4 regions of the Pseudoalteromonas sp. SG41-5 genome follow, and region 4 is predicted to be linked to each of the others. Evidence: predicted binding sites of a transcription regulator. Region 4 holds the regulator's gene; each other region holds the start of a gene.
The links. The regulator sigma-54, encoded in region 4, starts transcription at its own class of promoters, with help from an activator protein. The targets are predictions, from matches to a motif close to GTTGGCACGNNNNTNGNNT.
Positions count from the first base shown of each region.

Region 1: the regulator sigma-54 is predicted to act here: its motif matches at 987-1,005, upstream of H5232_RS21180 (flagellar basal body rod protein FlgF).
Region 2: the regulator sigma-54 is predicted to act here: its motif matches at 945-963, upstream of H5232_RS04610 (PAS domain-containing sensor histidine kinase).
Region 3: the regulator sigma-54 is predicted to act here: its motif matches at 1,360-1,378, upstream of H5232_RS04570 (flagellar hook-length control protein FliK).

Region 1 is NZ_JACJFH010000133.1:2,545-4,753, forward strand. It holds gene flgG (flagellar basal-body rod protein FlgG) at 1-164, opposite strand, end outside; gene H5232_RS21180 (flagellar basal body rod protein FlgF) at 186-950, opposite strand; gene flgE (flagellar hook protein FlgE) at 1,110-2,209, opposite strand, start outside.
Region 2 is NZ_JACJFH010000010.1:62,069-64,277, reverse strand. It holds gene H5232_RS04615 (DNA-3-methyladenine glycosylase I) at 270-857, opposite strand; gene H5232_RS04610 (PAS domain-containing sensor histidine kinase) at 998-2,110, shown strand; gene H5232_RS04605 (sigma-54 dependent transcriptional regulator) at 2,107-2,209, shown strand, end outside.
Region 3 is NZ_JACJFH010000010.1:53,373-55,581, forward strand. It holds gene H5232_RS04570 (flagellar hook-length control protein FliK) at 1-1,290, opposite strand, end outside; gene fliJ (flagellar export protein FliJ) at 1,420-1,866, opposite strand; gene fliI (flagellar protein export ATPase FliI) at 1,866-2,209, opposite strand, start outside.
Region 4 is NZ_JACJFH010000074.1:8,811-11,019, reverse strand. It holds gene lptB (LPS export ABC transporter ATP-binding protein) at 1-69, shown strand, start outside; gene H5232_RS16785 (RNA polymerase factor sigma-54) at 136-1,632, shown strand; gene hpf (ribosome hibernation promoting factor) at 1,661-1,948, shown strand; gene ptsN (PTS IIA-like nitrogen regulatory protein PtsN) at 1,953-2,209, shown strand, end outside.

The DNA.
Region 1 (2,209 bases), on a different contig from region 4:
CGCCCCCCTGGCTGATTAATATTTTGATAAAGCAAATCTTCAAATACAGCACGACTTTTCTTATAACCAACAGTACTGGCATTGGCTAAATTATTTGAGATAACCGAAATATCGGTTTGTTGAGCATCAAGCCCCGTTTTACTTATCCACAATGCAGGATTCATATTAATGTCCTCTCAATAAAGTTAAACAATACGCAGCAATTGAGTTTGACGTTCGTCAATTTCTTCAGCCGTTTTCATTAACTTAACTTGTAATTCAAATTGGCGTTGATGGCTTATCATATCCACCATCTCATGTACCGGATTCACATTTGACATTTCCAAAGTGCCACTCATTACTTTCACATCATTAGAGATGTCACAAAATCCACATATACCATTTTCCAGTAATTCGGGTTTTGGTCGAAATAAGCCATCATTGCCTTTTTCAAGCTCAGAATTATTTGCCTTAATTACCTTCAAACGGTCAACAACTTCTAAAAAGTTAGCCGGCGCACCTTGCGGGCGAACTTGGATTGAACCATCGTCACTAAATTCGACTTTCTCCACTGGCAATGGCAAAATAATCGGTCCACCTTCGCCAATAACTTGACGCCCGTGACTGGTGATCAAAGCGCCATCAGGGGTGATATTCAACGTGCCAACTTTAGTATATGCCTCATTCCCTGAAGCATCTTGCACTGTAAGCCACCCTTTATCGCTCATAGCAATATCAAGATCACGTCCAGTTTCAACAATACCGCCGGAAGTCATATTAGAGCCTGGCCGTTCCTGCATAGTAAAAACACGTGTCGGTAAGCCTTCACCAAAAGCTTGCATTGAGCGCGCTTGCGCGAAGTCAGCTTTAAAGCCTGTGGTATTGGCATTTGCTAAATTATTTGCTTTAAGCTCTAGGCCCCGCAAACTTTGCTTAGCTCCAGACGCTGCAATGTAGACCATCTTGTCCATAACATCGACTCACGTTAAAAATCTATAACATGACAAATGCAAGATAAGTGCCACAATAAAATGACGTAATAAATTACAAAATATAATCAAGCACAAATAAAAAAGGCTGCTAATAAATAGCAGCCTAGGTGTCGGATTGTAAAAAATATTAAAACGAGATTAACGGATCTGCAAAATAGCTTGCTGTAGTGTTGAATTCACTTCGAGTGCACGCGAGTTAGCTTGGAAGTTACGCTGTGCGCTGATCAAATCAACAAGCTCATTGGTTAAGTTCACGTTTGATTGCTCTAATGCTGATGAGCTAATCTTACCAAATGCGCCTGAATTTGCTTCACCCGCTACAGGGTCACCTGAAGTTAAACTTTTCTTCCATGACGTATTGCCTACTTGTTGTAACCCCTGTGAATTGGGAAAACGGACTAACGCAACTTGACCTAGGTAGTTAGAGTCACCATTACTATAAGAAGCAACAATTTTTCCATCAACACCAATGTCTATATTTGCCAACCGTCCCACAGCAGCACCATCTTGAGATAATACTTTATTTTCAAACTTGCCTGCATGCTGGGTCGGGATTTTTGCAGAGGTACCTGCTTCATCACGCCAGTTGATAGTTACATTATTAGGAAAGCTAGCACCATTGCTTAAAAACCCTGTCAAATTAGTGCTATCTAACACAACAGGGTTAAATGTATTGCCTGTATTTGCGGTACCATTGGTGTTAAGTGGTAAGCCGTTCGCATCAAACTGAAATGTTGAAATTGGATTAAATGGTCCAGTAGCGCCTTGCGAGCTTCCATCAGGATTGAATGCTTGACCGTCTAACGTGGCATAGGTTTGCCACTCATTAGCATTACCTGTAACAGCTGCATCCGTTTTCACAAAAAACAATTGCATAGTATGCGGCTCACCTAGCGAATCATAAACATTGGTTGAGGTAGAGTGAGTATATGACCCTGATTGAGTTGGATCAAATGGTGTAATAGTCGGTGTATCTTTGGTCGAATCCAATCGAAATGACGAATATACACTTGAGGTAGCCCGCGGGGAACCTGATGAATCAGGAATTTGAATCGCCCCAGAGGAGGTTAAACTTACTGATGTTGCATCTCCACTAATTTCATCAACAGGAAAGCCTTGTAAGTAATTACCTTGTGCGTCAACGATAAAGTTATCTTTATCTAATTTAAACGCCCCTGCACGAGTGAATGTTTTATCTTGTGAGCCTAACTCATTGCTAAGAGCAAAGTATCCTTCAC
Region 2 (2,209 bases), on a different contig from region 4:
CTGCGCGCTACACGGAGCTGAAGGGCTAGGACCCTAATCCCTTCCTCTTTGAACTCGGAGTTCTCTGTGGTGGATCAATCATTTAAAGGTCTTTTGCACAAAGAGAAGTGAATGAGATCAAATGAGCAGATAAAAATATATATAAATCTTTCGTGGCTGAAGCCTGCTTATATGTGGGTTAAGCATTTGTAGGAAATGGCTTCAGCCATTAATTCCTAGACGCTAGATTTAGGATCCTAGCGCCTAGTCACTTTTCTAGCTCTTAACACCTAGTATTTTTCAATAATCTCAGCTTTACGAAAACAATCATTACTGTGATCATTCACCATACCACAGGCCTGCATATGGGCGTACACTGTGGTTGGACCTAAAAACTTAAATCCCCGTTTTTTTAAATCTTTTGCAAATGCAGTTGAGGCCTCTGTGATTGCAGGGTAGTCACTAAGTTTATCTAACTCATTCACTAACGGCTTACCACCTACAAACTGCCATTGATAGTTACTGAAGCTGCCAAATTCTTGCTGAATTTCAATAAAACGTTTGGCGTTATTTATAGTTGCTACAATTTTTAAACGATTACGTATAATTGTTTCATCAAGCATTAATCGTTCAACATCGTGCTCGTTCATTTGTGCGACTTTTTCTACATCAAAATCCAAAAATGCACGACGATAACCATCACGTTTCTTTAAAATCGTATACCAACTTAATCCTGCTTGTGCTGATTCCAGAGTAATAAATTCAAAAAGTGTTTGGTCATCATATACTGGGATCCCCCATTCATCATCGTGATAGGCAACATAGTCATCTTTACTGGTATCGAGCCAAGGGCAGCGACATAAATTTGTTGAATTCATAGTGTCTCCTTGCTTTGCTTATTTTAGTTTGTCATTTTTTTGTCGCGTTATTTATACGCTAAGCAAATGAAATTAATCAATATAATTGTTGGTACAATTTGTGCATTTAGCTAGTTAGATCCTGTAAACGAGAATGCATTATGGCCTTAGCTAATGTCTTAAAACCACAATTTATCACAGCGACCCAGTATAACCCATGTTTACTGCAAGAAGAGTACATTGGTGAGTTAAGTGAATTACGCCAGCAAGCCAGTTGGTTAAGTCATTTAGTAGATACAATGCCTGCGGGTGTTGTGGTGCTTGATGGTCGCGGTTTGATCGCTAAAGCTAATCAAATTGCAACAGACATGCTAGGGGAGCCACTCGAAGGTGAAAAGTGGTTCAGTGTGATCCAGCGCTCGTTTCGGCCCCAACAAGATGATGGCCATGAAGTATCGCTAAAAGATGGACGCTTAATTAAGTTAGAAATAACGGCATTAGCGCCAGAGCCAGGGCAATTAATCTTAATGACTGACTTAACCGAAACGCGTCGTCTACAAACACGCGTTGCACATATGCAGCGTTTAAGTGCATTGGGTAAAATGGTGGCATCTTTGGCACATCAAGTGCGAACACCACTGTCTGCTGCGATTTTGTATGCCGCTAATTTAGGTTCAAAGCGGTTACCCGAAAGCTCGCGAGGCAATTTTCATACTAAGTTAATGTCGCGTTTAAAAGATCTCGAAACCCAAGTAAACGATATGTTGTTGTTCGCAAAAAGTGGCGATCAGCAAGTTGTTGAACATGTTTCCATGCAGCAATTATTAACTGAAGTGAAAACTGGCGCTGATGCTATGGTCGCACTTAATAATAGTGAACTTCAGGTCAGTTTACCTGAGCCTGATATCGAGATAATGGGCAATAAAACTGCGCTTGCCAGTGCCATTCAAAATCTTATTCACAATAGTATTCAAGTCATTGGCAGTAATGCACTCGTTCAATTAAGTGCGCAGCGGGATGCGAGTGACCCCGAGCTAGTGTGTATTACTGTAAGTGATAATGGCCCTGGGGTCGATTTAAGCTTACTTGATAAATTATTTGAACCATTTTTTACTACCCGAAGCCAAGGCACAGGTTTAGGCTTAGCGGTAGTTAGTTCAGTCGCAAATGCACACCAAGGACGAGTTGCAGTAACGAACAATGCTCAAGGCGGAGCCTGCTTTAGTTTACTGTTACCTATTTGTACAAAGTCAACATCGGCGGAGGCAATATGAACAACACGATTTTAGTGGTTGAAGATGATGCAGGGCTTCGTGAAGCCTTGATTGATACGCTTGAAATGTCTGGAATAGATTGCGTTGCGGCTGACAGTG
Region 3 (2,209 bases), on a different contig from region 4:
ATCTTTACTTAGTTGAGTTAGCTCTGCGGTGTTCATTGTCGCAACTGCCGTGGTAGGTTTTGCAACTTCTTTACTATTAAGCGCTACAAATTCAGCCAGCATTTTTTTTAAGTCTGTTATGTTAGCCGGTAATGGATCTTGCTGACGAATGACATCAACCTGAGTTTGCAGCTGTTTTTGCTGCTCCGGTGTTAAGCTCGCCAACAGTGGATTTTCATTTTTTTGCACAGTTGTCGTTGAGTTAAGTAATACCTTGCTGATTTGCTCTAATACAGCACTATTATTATGCTTTGACTGTTCAGCTGCTTTTTCTGATACATCAGTTTGAGAGCTTGAAGCAACACCTTTAACCGCTTCAGCGTCCATTGCTACTTCAGTGGCACTTTTGATTGCTTGTTTAGCGTTAGCAGTAACGTTAGTAACTGCTGCATCTGCAGTTAGTGCTGCGCTCTGTTGAGGTTTTCCTTGCTGAGCAAGCATAGCGTCGGAACCTTTAGCTAATACTTCACTGTCTTGTGGTTTACCTTGGCTTGTATTTGCAGCAGCAATTATTTGAGCTGCGTCATTGTCAACTTGCCCGCTTTTTAACGTAGTTGTAGTCGCAACTGCTTGTTGGATTGTTGGCTGCATTGCCATCGCTTTATTTTGCGATGTCTCTTTTGCGACTTGAATATCATCAATAATAGGAGTAACTGCATCATCAGGCGGAGTGCTCCCCTTTAGCTGAAGTTGTTTATCAATTGCCTCTGCCAGCACCGTTTTTTCTGTAAGTAACGATGGTTTTAGCTGTTTATCGACTAATTGTGCAATCGGATCATCAGTAGCAGGAGTCTCTGTATCAATAATAGGCGTAACATCATCAATTGGACGGGCTCCAGTGACTTTAACAAGCGTAGGGTCTATTTTTTCCTCGCTGTATTTCCCCAACTTTGAAAGTAATGAGGAATTTTCGACAGTTGGCGTATTATTTACCCGAGTGTCCATGTTATTAGCCGCCGTTATTTGCGCAAGCATTGCATCACCAGACATCGCATTTTCATCACTGTTGTCAGCAGACGTTTCTTGTGCTTTTTCAGCAACAATTACGGCTTCAGCTGAACGAGGCTCAGCACCCGTTGAATTAACCTTGGTAGATGTTTCCGCAGCATTGTTGGCACTTTGTAATTGGCTAAAAAAGCCACTATCAGTACTTTCTTTATCTGCTGCTGCACCACCTTTGGCACTGTCTTTTTTATTTAACTGAACATCCTGCTCAGTTGAGATAAACACTGAAAGATCACTAATAGCCATAATTCACCTAGATTAAAAGTGGCAATTTGCCGCCGCAGTTTGCCAGAATAAATACTTATTACATTAAACAAGCAAATAATATGCCTAAGCTGATTTGAATTAATAAATAACCCTTTTTTGGGCAATAGACTATAAAACGCGACGTCTTTGGTAAAATTGATTTGCGGAAAATTCATCAAGCATTTTTTGTTCATTTTTTTGTGCGATCACATTCGCTTTAAGTTGCTGTTTTTCTATTAACTTAGCAACCGCTTTAGCCTTAATCTGCTGTTTAAGCCATAAACTTTGGCGTTGTGAGACAACTTGTTTAGCGGTACTGACAGTATTCGCTTGTTGACGAATGGCTTCTTCGATTTTGGCAATGAAAGCATGATATTGACTAAACCCGGCGCTACTTAAACCGGACTTTCCTTTTACATGTAATTGCTGAGTATATTCTAAGCGAAAGTTATTCAAGCCTTGCAATTTTTGTTGATTGCCTTGCAAGTTTTGCTGCGCTTGTAAATAATTTATCCGTAAAGCTTCTTCTTTATCATTTTCTATTTTCAGCAATAAACTGAGCTTATTGGTTGCCATTATGCTTGTCCTAATAATTGCGCAAGCCCTTGTAGGCCATCGTCATAGCTGATCACATCCTTCATGCCTTGTTGTAAAAATGCATTCACTCTTGGCATCATATTAATGGCCTGATCAAGCATTTGGTCGGTGCCTTTTTGATAAGCACCTAAAGTAATCATATCTTTATTTTGCTGGAACATTGAATACACTTGTTTTAACACTCGCGCTTGTTGCATATGTGCTTCTGAGACAACTTGTGGCATCACCCGTGAAATCGATTTTTCTATATCAATAGCAGGATAATGACCACTGTCAGCGAGCTCTCTGGATAACACGATATGACCGTCTAAAATGGCTCGCG
Region 4 (2,209 bases):
ACCCCTGAGCATGTACTCGCCGACCAAACAGTCCGCGATGTTTACCTGGGCGAGCAATTTAGGCTATAAAGCCACGCTCGGCTAAGTATCTGCTAGACTTAACGATGATAACAATAAAAGGATTGTTAGAGATACATGAGGCAATCACTCCAGCTGCGCATGGGCCAGCAACTTACAATGACACCACAGCTGCAACAAGCAATTCGCTTATTGCAACTCAGTACATTGGATCTCCAGCAAGAAATTCAAGAAGCGCTCGACAGCAATCCATTGTTAGAGCTAGAAGAACATGAATATTCAGACGACACGGCTGGTAAAAACGAACAAAAACAAGATAACGATGACTTAACCGTTAGCGCATCAGCAGACGACAAGCCAAGCGAATATGAACAAGAAAGTAGCGAAGCATTAAGTAAAGAGACCTTAAGTGACGAAATGGCTATGGACGTCACCTGGGACGAATACATGAGTGCTGCGCCAAATACGTCATCTGGGCCAATGCCTGAAGATGAGTCAATTTATCAAGGTGCCTCAACTGAAACCTTGCACGAATATCTAATGTGGCAATTACAACTCACACCTTTTAGTCCAACCGATGAAGCCATTGCCATTGCCATTGTTGAAGCCGTTGACGATTCAGGTATTTTAACCTTGAGCTGCGAAGACATCGCAGAAAGCTTAAATCAAGGTAATAACGAAGAAGAAATCGAACTCGACGAAGTGCAAGCAGTGTTAAAACGCATTCAGTTGTTTGACCCTGTTGGTATTGCTGCGCGCAGCCTACAAGAATGTTTATGTATTCAATTAAATCAATTTGATCCTGCAACTCCTTGGATTAGCGAGACAAAAATGATTTTAACTGATCATATCGATTTATTAGCTAGTCGTGACTATCGCACTTTGATGAAAAAGACTAAGCTTAAAGAAGATGAACTAAAAGAAGTAATGACACTGATCCACAGCCTTAACCCAAAGCCTGCGGATACCATAGTACGCGAAGAATCAGAGTATGTTATTCCTGACGTTTCGGTGAAAAAAATTAAAGGTCGCTGGGTGGTTGAACTCAATCCAGACAGCATGCCAAAAATTAGAGTGAACAGCCAATATGCGGCGATGTCACGCTCTGTAAAATCAAGCACTGACAGCCAATTTATACGCTCGCATTTGCAAGAAGCTAAATGGTTTATTAAAAGCCTAGAAAGTCGTAACGAGACGTTACTCAAAGTAACCAACTGCATTGTTAAACAGCAGCAAGGATTCTTTGAGCATGGCCCTGAGGCCATGCGCCCTATGGTACTAAACGACGTTGCCGAAATGGTTGAGATGCACGAATCAACAATTTCTCGTGTAACCACCCAAAAATACATGCATACCCCTCGTGGTATATTTGAGTTAAAATATTTTTTCTCGAGCCATGTAAGTACTGAGAACGGCGGCGAATGCTCATCGACAGCCATTCGAGCATTGATCAGAAAATTGATCAGTGCAGAAAACTCAGCGAAACCATTGAGTGATAGTAAGATTGCAGATATATTGGCAGAGCAAGGTATCAAAGTAGCTAGACGGACTATTGCAAAATACCGCGAGTCGCTGGCTATTCCACCGTCAAATCAACGTAAAAGTTTGATTTAAGGCGTAAAATCACAAGAGGAAAATGCTTATGCAACTAAATTTAACTGGTCGTCATGTAGAAATTACTGATTCATTAAGAGACTATGTAAACAATAAGTTTGCCAAGCTTGAAAGGCATTTTGATCATATCAATAATGTCCATGTCATTCTTGATGTAGAAAAGCTAAGCCAAAAAGCAGAAGCCACATTACATGTCAGTGGCGCTGAATTATTTGCCTCAACTGAGCACCAAGACATGTATGCAGCCATTGACGGACTAATCGACAAACTTGACCGTCAGGTAATTAAACACAAAGAGAAGCACGCTCGACACTAACACTATGAAATTAAGCTCACTTATTTGCCAGGACTGCAGTAAAGCTGCGGTCCTTTTTAATAGCAAAAAACGGATCATTGAATTTATCAGCCAATTGGCTCATGAACAACTTCCTCAGCTATCACAACAAGAAATCCTCAACGCACTACTGTCGAGAGAAAAACTAGGTAGTACGGGTATTGGTCGTGGTATTGCTATTCCTCATGGCCGTATGAGTGGTGTTGAAAACCCGCTAGCAATAATTATAGTGAGTGAATCACC